2 regions of the Rhizobium sp. NLR22b genome follow, and region 1 is predicted to be linked to the other one. Evidence: riboswitches for the same ligand, from Rfam matches in the RefSeq annotation. Region 1 holds a riboswitch; the other holds the start of a gene.

Region 1 (5,485 bases):
CACGGTACGCACGGCAGCCAAGACATCGATCCGCATCGCTGGCGAAGGCACCGCCCGGCCGGCCGCCTCACCGGCGCGCGCGCTTGGCCAGACACTCGCCAACGCCTTCGGCGCAGGCAGCACGCCGAAGAGCCAGGATGGCGATTGGACGGAATTCTAAGCAGAAGCTCCGCGACCTCTAGCAAGACTGACGCCTGTGGAACTGACGCCTGCCACTCATCCTATCCCTCTCCCGCTCGCGGGGAACGTGTCCTGCGATGAGGGACGGAGAGGGTGCGGCACCTCCCCTTCTCCGCTCAGAACGCGGAGATGACCGGCAGGCGGGTAGAGGCAAGCAGCGGCCATCCTTACTTTTTGCGGGGCCGTCTAGTCCGGCCGCCAGCCGGCCTCGACAAGAATGTTTCCAGGCGCCGTGCAATAAAACGACCAGCCGCCGCGCGTTTGCGCAATGAGTTGGAGCCAATCCAGAGTAAGATTGGAACGTTCGGAGCTTCGGAGGGGATAGACATGAAATCCGCGATCATCGGCCTCATCGGCACTCTCGCTCTTGGGGGGTGCAACACCACGACATACGCCGGCCCGGGGCTGGAGCCCATCCCGGGCAGCATCACCTATACCGGCCAGCCGCGCACCAAGCTCACCAAATCCCCGCCCGGATCGAGCTTCCCGCATGATTTCATCGACCAGTATGGCCAGCAGGTGGAGGAGACCTACATCATCCAGCCTGACCGAAGCCTGATCATCGCGCACCGGCGATACAAGCCGATCCGGTTTTTCCGGGACTAAGTTTCACAGCGCCACTGAGGGAAGTGGAGCGGGTGAAGGGAATCGAACCCTCGTATTCAGCTTGGGAAGCTGCTGCTCTACCATTGAGCTACACCCGCGATGCGCTGAGATTTCCAACAGATGGGGGCCGCTGTCAAGTCGCCGCCCGTCAGGCCGGCGTCAGATGCGGAAATGTTTGGAAAGCTTGAGGCCCTGGGCCTGGTAGTTGGAGCCGAGGCCGGAGCCGTAGAGGCTGGCCGGTTTTTCCTGCATGTGCTCGTAGACCAGGCGGCCAACGATCTGGCCGTCTTCGAGGATGAAGGGCACTTCGTGGCTGCGCACTTCGAGTACGGCGCGGCTGCCGCGCCCGCCTGCCGGCGCATGGCCGAAGCCCGGATCGAAGAAGCCGGCATAGTGGACACGGAATTCGCCGACCAGCGGATCGAAGGGAGTCATTTCGGCGGCATAATCCGGCGGCACATGCACGGCCTCACGCGAGACAAGGATATAGAATTCGTCGGGATCAAGGATCAGCTCGTTGCGGCCGCGGCTATAGAGCGGCTCCCAGAAATCGAAGATGTCGTGCTGATCCTTCTCGTCGACATCGACGACGGCGGTGTGGTGTTTGCCGCGATAGCCGATCAGGCCGTCCTTGTCGCCGGTGAGATCGATCGACAGCGCGATGCCGCCGCCCGACACGTTCGGCTGCTTGCTGGCAACCAGCGTCTCGCTTTCATGCAGCTTCAAAAGTTCCGGCTCGCCGAGCACGGACTGGCCGACGCGGAAGCGGATCTGCGACAGACGCGAGCCGCGGCGCACGACGATCGGGAAGGTGCGCGGGCTGATTTCGAGATAGAGCGGGCCGGAATAACCTGCCGGGATCTTGTCGAATTCCTGGGCGTAGTCGGTGATGACGCGGGTGAATATATCGAGCCTGCCGGTCGAGCTCTTCGGATTGGCCGAAGCCGACATGTCGGCCGGCAGCGCCAGGCTTTCCATCAGCGGCACGATATAGACGCAGCCGGTTTCGAGCACCGCACCCTGGGACAGGTCGATCACGTGCAGGCTCAGCCGATCGAGCTTGTCCGAGACCAGATGCGAGGGACCGGGCATGAAGGAGGCACGCACACGAAACGCCTTGCTTCCCAAGCGCAGGTCGAGACTTGCCGGCTGGATCTGATCGCGGTCGAGCTCCCGCTCGGAGTTCAGACGCCCCGTTTCGAACAGCGCCGCAATCGCGCGATCCGCCAGAATTCCAGTTTCGCGAGCCATCATGCCCCATCCATCATTTTGCCGCCGACAAAACCAAACTCGGGGAATTGACGCAAGCCGCCAACAGCAGTATTGCAGAATTATCCCGTGGTGATTTGGCCGGTCGGCTTGCAGCCACGTTAAACAAGTGGCTAAAAAGACCGGGTTGAAACCGGTCTGCTTTTGCGGCCGGTTTTTTTGTTATGTGAAGGTGATGGCATGAGCAAGACCTGGCGCCCGGCAACCCAACTCGTCCATGGCGGCACGCTGCGTTCGCAATATGGCGAAACGTCGGAAGCAATCTATCTCACCCAGGGTTTCGTCTATGACACGTCGGAAGCGGCCGAAGCCCGCTTCAAGGGCGAAACGGACGGCTTCATCTACGCCCGCTACGGCAGCCCGACGAACGACATGTTCGAAAAGCGCATGTGCGCATTGGAAGGCGCCGAAGATGCCCGCGCCACCGCCTCCGGCATGGCGGCCGTCACTGCCGCCGTCCTCTGCCAGGTCAAGGCAGGCGACCATATCGTCGCCGCCCGCGCCCTGTTCGGCTCCTGCCGCTGGGTCGTAGAAACGCTGGCGCCGAAATACGGCGTCGAGTGCACGCTGGTCGACGGCCGAGATCTCGCCAACTGGGAAAAGGCGATCCGCCCGAACACCAAGGTGTTCTTCCTGGAAAGCCCGACCAATCCGACGCTCGAAGTGGTCGATATTGCAGGCGTCGCCAGGCTCGCCAACCAGGTCGGCGCCAAGCTGATCGTCGACAACGTCTTTGCGACCCCGCTCTTCCAGAAGCCCTTGGAGCTCGGCGCCCATATCGTCGTCTATTCCGCCACCAAGCATATTGACGGCCAGGGCCGCTGTCTCGGCGGCGTGGTGCTCGCCGACAAGGCATGGATCGACGAGAACCTGCACGACTATTTCCGCCATACCGGCCCGGCCATGTCGCCGTTCAATGCCTGGACGCTCCTGAAGGGTATCGAGACGCTGCCGCTGCGCGTGCGCCAGCAGACCGAGAATGCGGCGAAGATCGCCGATTTCCTGGCCGAGCAAGGCAAGGTCGCCAAGGTGATCTATCCCGGCCGCAAGGATCATCCGCAGGCCGACATCATCGCCAAGCAGATGACCGGCGGCTCGACGCTCGTCTGCTTCGAGCTGAAGGGCGGCAAGGAGGCGGCCTTCGCATTGCAGAATGCGCTTGAGATCATCAAGATCTCCAACAATCTCGGCGACAGCAAAAGCCTGATCACCCATCCGGCAACGACCACGCACAAGAACCTGACGGAAGAGGCGCGCGCCGAACTCGGCATTTCTGCGGGTACGGTGCGGCTTTCGGCCGGCATCGAGGACACGGACGACCTGATCGAGGATTTCGCGCAGGCGCTTTCCAAGGTATCGGCTTGATCGACTGGAATAGCGGCCGGATTTCAATGTGGAGCCGGCCGCCGATCCGCGGGAACAAGTTCAGCCGCGCCGGCGTTGCGAAGTAAAATTAAGGCTGACGATTAGGCTTAATGATCGAAAACCATATGATCATCACTATTTGACCGCTGATCAACGTTCCGTTTCTTGACGGACCGGGCCTCTTATAAGATACGGGTAACATATCTTGACTATGGTGCAAGGCATGTATCGCGCCCTCACAAGAGATATCGAAGTCGTGGTCGAACCGTTCTATCTGGAGGAGCAATCCGATCCGGAGGACGACCGCTATGTCTGGGGTTACCGGATTGTCATCAGCAACAATTCCGGCGTCGCCGTTCGCCTCATCAACCGCTACTGGAACATCACCGATCAGAACGGACAGGTGGACGAAGTGACCGGCCCCGGCGTCGTCGGCGAGCAGCCGCGGCTCAGCCCCGGCGACACCTACGAATATTCCTCCGGCTGCCCGCTCGACACGCCCTCAGGCCTGATGTTCGGCCACTATCAAATGGAAACGGATGAAGGCGAGCTGTTCGACGTCGACATCCCCGCCTTCTCGCTTGACTCGCCGGGGCTGCTGCGCGTGCTGAATTGAGGGCAAGTTCCTCCCGCTCAAGAGATTGCCGAGACCCCGCCCCTCATTCGCCTGCCGGCACCTTCTCCCCGTAAACGGGGCGAAGGGACCATGCCGCGATCGATCTATCCCCACCGACCTCTCGCAGGGCACGTCCCCTCTCCCCGCGAGCGGGGAGAGGGGCAGCTCTCAATGCTAACTGAGCCTATTCCGCCGGCTGAAGCTCGGCTGCTTGGAAGCGGTAGGTGGTCGAGCAGAATTCGCAGGTGACGGATATCTCGCCGTTTTCCTGGCTGGCCTCGATCTCCTCGGCGGTGAAACCCTTCAGCACGTTGCCGATCTTTTCCCGCGAACAGCTGCAGCGGTCGAAGACGGCGCGGGGCTCGAAGACGCGCACGCCGCGCTCGTGGAACAGGCGGAACAAGAGGCGTTCGGTGCCGACCTGCGGATCGGTCAACTCGTCGGCATCGATGGTCTCGACCAGCGAGCGGGCTTCGGTCCAGGCGTCATCCTCGCCATGCGGACGGTCGCCGTTATCGCCGTCGCCGCCGTGGAGATCGGGCTGGCGCATGCGCTCCGGCGCCTCCGGCAGGAACTGGGCAACGAGGCCGCCTGCCCGCCAGCGGTGGCGCGGCTTGCCGGCATCGTCACGGTCGAAGAGTTCGGCCGCAGCCAGGCGCACCCGCGTCGGGATCTGCTCCGACTGGCGGAAATAGACGCCGGCGATCTCCTCGAGCGAGGTGCCGTCGAGCGCGACAATACCCTGATAGGGCTGGGCGAACTTGCCCTGATCGATGGTGAAGGCGAGCACGCCCTTGCCGAGCAGTTGCTCCGGCTCGGTCTCGCCTGAGGCAATCGCCTGGTCGAGCAGCGCCCGATCGAAACGGGCGTAGGCGCGCACGTTCTCCGGCGTCGAGAAATCGGCGACGAGCAGATCGACCGGGCCGTCGCCCTTGGTCTGCACGGTGAACTTGCCGTCGAACTTCAGCGAGGTGCCGAGCAGCACCGTCAGCACGACGACTTCGGCAAGCAGCCGGGCAACGGGCGCGGGATAATGATGGCGCTCGAGGATGGCATCGAGCATGGGGCCGAGCTGGACGGCGCGGCCGCGCACATCCAGACCCTCCACCTGAAAGGGGACGACATGATCATCGCCGGCGAAATCGAACTGGCCGAGGGCGGCTGCAGCTTCTGCCATGGCTTTACTCCTAGTTTCGGGAGCGGCGGCCAAAGTGTCCGGCGCTCGCGCAGTCGGGCCGCAAGCTTATGACTCGCAACATCCGATTATGGTTCAGATCGCGCCCAGGCACCAAGCAAGAATCGATTTCTGCGCATGAAGACGGTTTTCCGCTTCATCGAAGACCACGGATTGCGGGCCGTCGATCACCTCGTCCGTCACTTCCTCACCGCGATGCGCGGGCAGGCAATGCATGAACAATGCATCGCTGCCGGCCTTGGCCATCAAGGCCG
Region 2 (5,485 bases), on a different contig from region 1:
CATTCTTCCCCAGAAACTTGACCGGCACGACGGCGCGTTCGATCGCCAGCGGCAAGCCGTCAGCGAGGCGCAGCCGGTCGAGCCTCAGCACCGGCTCGTCGCCGCCGAGGCCGAGCAGGAAGGATTCTTCCGGCGACGGCGTGTTGATCTCTCGCGACAATATCCGCGCGGCCGGCAACCGGCCGCGCGAACGCATATCGGCGGAGAAGGAGGAAAGCCGCCAGAGCGACTGTTCCATGCGCTCGACCTTGCTCGATACGAAAGTACCGCTTCCGTGGCGCGATTCCAATGCGCCCGCCGCCATGAGGTCGCGATAGGCGGTGCGCACGGTGACGCGGCCGAGCTTGAGAGCCTCGGCAAGGTCACGCTCGCCCGGCAGCGCCGTGCCGGGCTTCAGCAAGCCTTCCTGAATGAGGCTGGTCAGCACCTGCGCCAGCCGCTTGTAGAGTGGGCCGGTCAGCGCGTCGTCGCGCAGGCTGCGTCTATTGAGTTCAGCTACTAGACTGGTTCTATCCATGGACACACAATAGAACCTATATAGAACCAATCGGCAAGCCTGAATCTGAGGGGCAGAAGAAAAAACCCTCTCCGGCAATCCGAAGAGGGTTCAATAACGGTCAAATTTGACAGCCGTACGTCTCAGAGCATGTCCGCGCAAACGTGTGCGGCGGTTTTGCGATACCGACTTGCGTAAACAAAAACCTAAAGCGCGAGGAGCGAATCTGAAAGATCGTGACGCGCTTTAGAACGCTTCAGCTCTTGGTGAAGATGTAGTCCGTTTCCTGGCGTAGCACTTCGCCTGGACGCAGGACCGCATTCGGGAAGCCCTCATGGTTGATCGCATCCGGCCAGATCTGTGTCTCCAGGCAGAAGCCGGCGAACGGACCATATTTGCGCCCGCCGAGGCCGGGAGCCCCAGTGTTGAGCTTGAAGCCGGCATAGAACTGTACGCCCGGCTCGGTGCTGCGCACTTCCAGCGACACGCCGGAATAGAGGCTGCGGGCGAGTGCCACGGTCCGCTTGGCGGTGCGTTCGCGGGACAGGCAGAAATTGTGGTCGTACAATACCTGTTCACTGCCGACGAAACGCTTCATCGGGGCCATCTCGCGGAAATCGAATTCGGTTCCGGCAACGGGCCGGATTTCGCCGGTCGGCACCTGCTTCTCGTCGGTCGGCAGATAGTGATCGGCGGCGATCATGATGTCGTGGCCCAGTGCATCATCGCGGCCGTCGAGATTGAAATAGGCGTGCTGGCAGACATTGGCGAGCGTCGGCTGATCGCTGGTCGATTCATAGGTGATCGACAGTTCACCATTGCCGTGCACCCGGAACGTCGCCTGAATGGTGCAGTTGCCGGGATAACCGGCACGGCCGTCCGGATCGACGATCTTCATCACCAGGCGGTCGACCGCATGCTCGACGATCGTCCAGTTGCGCTTGCCGATATTGTCGCTGCCGCCGTGCAGATGTGTGACGCCGTTTTCATTCGGCTCGAGCTGATAGTCCTTGCCGTCGAGCGTAAAGGCGCCGCCGCCGACACGGTTGGCGCAGCGGCCGGGCGTCGCGCCGAAATAGGCCGAGTAGAGAGGATAGCTGTCGAAATCCTCGAAGCCGAGTTGCAGCGGCGCCTCATGACCCTCAAGGCGCAGATCCTGGATGACCGCACCCCAGGTGATGATCTTGGCCGTTAGGCCGCCGCCCCTGATGACGACGCGATAGACGGTCTCGCCCGCCTTCGTCTGCCCAAAAACTTCCCGCTCCAACTTATCCGACATGATCGACTGTCCGTTCCTTTGCGCGTCCGATAAAAACGCGCGGCGCTATAGGGTTCCGGACCGGAACCTGCCCGCATTTGTTCCAAACCGCAACCAGGCAGGTCAGAAAGAAATTCCATTAAAGATCCATGCCGATCTCTTCGACGTCATAGGGCGTCGTCTGGTAAATCTCGTTGATCCAGTTGCCGAACAAGAGGTGCGCGTGGCTGCGCCAGCGGTTCTGAGGCGCAAGTGCCGGATCATTATGCGGGAAGTAATTGTGCGGCATCTTGATCGGCACGCCGGCATCCACATCGCGGAAATACTCGTCCGAAAGTGAGGTGGAATCATATTCGACATGATTGAACATGTAGAGCCGCCGGCCCCTTTTCTCATGCACGAGGCAGACGCCCATCTCGCTCGATTCCATCAGAATTTCCAGGCTTTCGCATTTCTCGATGTCGGCGCGGCGCACCTCGGTCCAGCGCGACACCGGCACCTCGAAGTTGTCGGAAAAGCCGTTCAGATAGATGGAGGAAGGCTTCAGGTTCCGGTGCCGGTAGACGCCGAAGGCCTTTTCCTTCAGCTCGTATTTCGGAACGCCGTGGAAGTGATAGATCGCCGCCATCGCGCCCCAGCAGACGTTCATCGTCGAATGGACGTTGGTCTCCGTCCAATTGAAGATCTCCTGCATTTCTGCCCAATAGGTAACGTCCTCATAGGGGAGGAGCTCGATCGGGGCTCCGGTGATGATGAAGCCGTCGAACTTGCGCTGCTTCACCTCTTCCCAGGTCTGGTAGAAGGCGAGCAGGTGATCTTCGGATGTGTTCTTTGCCTTGTGGCCGCCGATGCGGATGAGTGACAGCTCCACCTGCAGCGGCGAAGCGCCGACGAGACGGGCCATCTGCAGTTCGGTCTTGATCTTGTTCGGCATCAGGTTGAGCAGGCCGATCTGCAACGGTCTTATATCCTGACGGATCGCCATCGTCTCGGTCAGCACCCGCACGCCTTCCTGAACCAGGGTTTCGAAGGCGGGCAGCGTATCGGGGATCTTGATGGGCATTGCGGTCAACTCGATCAAAAATAAAAAACCGGCGGCGAAAAAATCGCTACCGGTCCGCACGCGGCCCTTTAGCGACTTTTTTAACGTGGCTGCAAGCCGGCCGGCCAAATCACCACGGAGTGCCTTAATTAGTCCCAGTTGAGCCGCGAATCAACTCCGAATGCATGCGGGAGTGGCCCGTCAAGAATCATCACACTTTAATGACTGATAGAATCTGTTGATAGACCGGTAACGCCACCATGTTAATAATGACAGTATGGGCGGTGTTGGAAAAGCGTGATGGCAGACAAGATCGAAGGGAGGCCAGGCATCCGGAAGCAGGATAGGGTAGGGTATGATTTCAGCCTGACATATCGCCTCGGTGTGATGTTCTCAGCATTCTGGAATTCGCAAGTTCGCGGCAAGGTGCTGTTTCTGGCGACCGTGCTGATCCTCGTCATCCTGGCGACGGCCTATGGCCAGGTTATTCTCAATGAGTGGAACGCCCCTTTCTACGATTCGCTCGAGCGCCGCGACCTCGGCGAATTCTTCCACCAGCTCGAAATCTTCGCGATGATCGCCGGCACGCTGCTGCTGCTCAACGTGTTGCAGGCTTGGCTGAACCAGATGACCGCGCTTTATATGCGCGAAGGCCTGTCACGCGATCTCGTCGACCAGTGGCTGAAGCGAAAGCGGGCGCTGCGGCTCGCCTCCAGCGGCCTGATCGGCGTCAATCCGGATCAGCGCCTGCACGAGGATTCCCGCAACCTTGCCGAAAGCACGACCGGGCTCGTCCTCGGCCTGCTGCAATCGACCATTCTTCTGGTGAGCTTCATCGGCGTGCTCTGGGAGCTTTCGAGCGGCTTCATCTTCCACATCAGCGGCCACAGCTTCTCCATACCGGGCTATATGGTCTGGGCGGCGATTTTCTATGCAGCTTCCGCCTCGGTGTTGAGCCAGGTCGTCGGCCGCAAGCTGGTCAAGCTCAATGCCGACCGGTTCTCGAAGGAGGCCGAGCTTCGTTTCACGCTGATGCATGCCAACGAGAACATGCCGGCGATCACCGTCGCCCGCGGCGAGGAGAACGAACGCCGGCGTATCAATACCGACATCAGTTCGGTACTTAGGGTCGTCAAGCGGCTCGCCATGGCCAATACCAATCTCACCTGGGTTTCGGCCGGCTACGGCTGGCTGGTGATCGTCATTCCGATCATCGTTGCCGCACCCGCCTATTTTTCCGGCGGCCTCACCCTCGGCCAGCTGATGATGTCGGTCGGCGCCTTCAACCAGGTCAATACGGCGTTGCGCTGGTATGTCGCCAATTTCGGCCCGATCGCCGAATGGCGTGCCACGCTGATGCGCGTCACCGACTTCCGCCAGGCGTTGCTCGACATGGACGAGGGCTTTGGCGTGAAGGGCAGCATTGCCTATGAAGACACCGCCGCCGACAGGCTGACGCTGAAGGATGTGGTGATCAATGCCAAGATCGGCGAAGACATCGAGGAATGCGGCGGTTTTCGCCTGCGAGAAACCGATATCGTGATCAAGGCCGGCGAAAAAATCATGATCAACGGCGATCATAGCGTCAACCGCAAGCTGCTGTTCCAGGCCTTGGCCGGGCTCTGGCCGTGCGGCAGCGGCACGATGGGTCTGCCGCCGATCGACGACATGCTGTTCGTTCCGCAAATCGCCTATATTCCGGGCGGCACGTTGCGCGAGGCGTTGGCCTTCCCCGAAAACGCCGATGCCTACGAGCAAGCTGCGGTCGAGGCGGCCCTTGAAAAGGCCGACCTGCACTCTCTGATCGCAAGGCTCGATACCCGCGCCCGCTGGGACAAGCTGCTCGACGGCGATGAACAGAAGGCGATCGGCTTCGCGCGCCTGCTGCTGGTGCGCCCGCGCTGGATCATCTTCGACGAAGTGCTCGAGGGCATGGAGCCGGAATGGCAGGTAACGATGTGCAGCGTGCTGACTTCGATGCCCGAAATCGGCATGATCTATATCGGCCGCTCTGAAACTTATCTGGAGGCGTTGCAGCCCCGGGTGCTGCATCTGCAGGCTCTGCCCTCGAGATCCGAAGAGCCGCAGCAGCAGGTCGCCCAGACCACCGGCGCCAGCGCCAGTGCCGGCGCAGCCGCCGTCCCCGCGCCGGCGCTTTAGGACGCCCCCTTATCGGCAGGACCCCTGCCTACAACGTGACGCAAGCGGCTGAGTGCGAGAGTCTCAGCCCTCCAGTTCTTCCCGCAGCATTTCGAGCTCCAGCCATTCCTCTTCCATCTTGGTCAGGCTGACTCGCAGCTTCTCCATCTCGCCTGCAAGGCGGTTGAAGGCAACGGGGTCGCGCGTGAAGAGATTGGGATCGGCCATGACAAGTTCGCGCTTGGCGATCTCGGCCTCGGCCTTGGCCATTTCCTTCGGCAGATTGTCCAGCGCGAATTTCTGCTTGAAGGAAAGCTTGCCCTTCGAGGCTGCGCCGGAAGCTGTTGTCTCCTGGGTCTTCGGTTTCTCCGCCGCTTTCTCGGCTTTCCTGCGCTCTTCGAGAGCGCCCTTGCGCTGCGCCAACATGTCCGTATAGCCGCCGGCATATTCGATCCATCGGCCGTCGGGCGCATCCGGCACGGCGGGCGCGATCGTCGAGGTTACGGTGCGGTCGAGAAAGTCACGATCGTGGCTGACGAGGATGACGGTG

What was found. Region 1 has a riboswitch for S-adenosylmethionine ahead of HJC00_RS02365 (O-succinylhomoserine sulfhydrylase). Riboswitches for the same ligand answer to the same signal wherever they lie in the genome.
Region 2: linked by a shared signal. The riboswitch ahead of metA (homoserine O-succinyltransferase) and the one ahead of HJC00_RS02365 (O-succinylhomoserine sulfhydrylase) in region 1 are both predicted to bind S-adenosylmethionine.

Annotation. Positions count from the first base shown of each region.
Region 1 covers NZ_JABDWM010000001.1:498,504-503,988, forward strand. Annotated here, with positions in the region: gene HJC00_RS02340 (methyl-accepting chemotaxis protein) at 1-160, shown strand, start outside; partial or broken gene HJC00_RS02345 (VOC family protein) at 367-447, opposite strand; gene HJC00_RS02350 (hypothetical protein) at 508-786, shown strand; tRNA gene HJC00_RS02355 (tRNA-Gly) at 811-884, opposite strand; gene HJC00_RS02360 (2'-deoxycytidine 5'-triphosphate deaminase) at 946-2,040, opposite strand; SAM riboswitch at 2,115-2,193, shown strand; gene HJC00_RS02365 (O-succinylhomoserine sulfhydrylase) at 2,236-3,420, shown strand; gene apaG (Co2+/Mg2+ efflux protein ApaG) at 3,644-4,036, shown strand; gene HJC00_RS02375 (Hsp33 family molecular chaperone) at 4,221-5,213, opposite strand; gene argF (ornithine carbamoyltransferase) at 5,307-5,485, opposite strand, start outside.
Region 2 covers NZ_JABDWM010000004.1:190,194-195,678, reverse strand. Annotated here, with positions in the region: gene HJC00_RS08965 (GntR family transcriptional regulator) at 1-517, opposite strand, end outside; gene HJC00_RS08960 (aldose epimerase family protein) at 753-1,775, opposite strand; gene metA (homoserine O-succinyltransferase) at 1,894-2,817, opposite strand; SAM riboswitch at 2,866-2,943, opposite strand; gene HJC00_RS08950 (ABC transporter ATP-binding protein/permease) at 3,097-4,956, shown strand; gene HJC00_RS08945 (ABC-F family ATP-binding cassette domain-containing protein) at 5,020-5,485, opposite strand, start outside.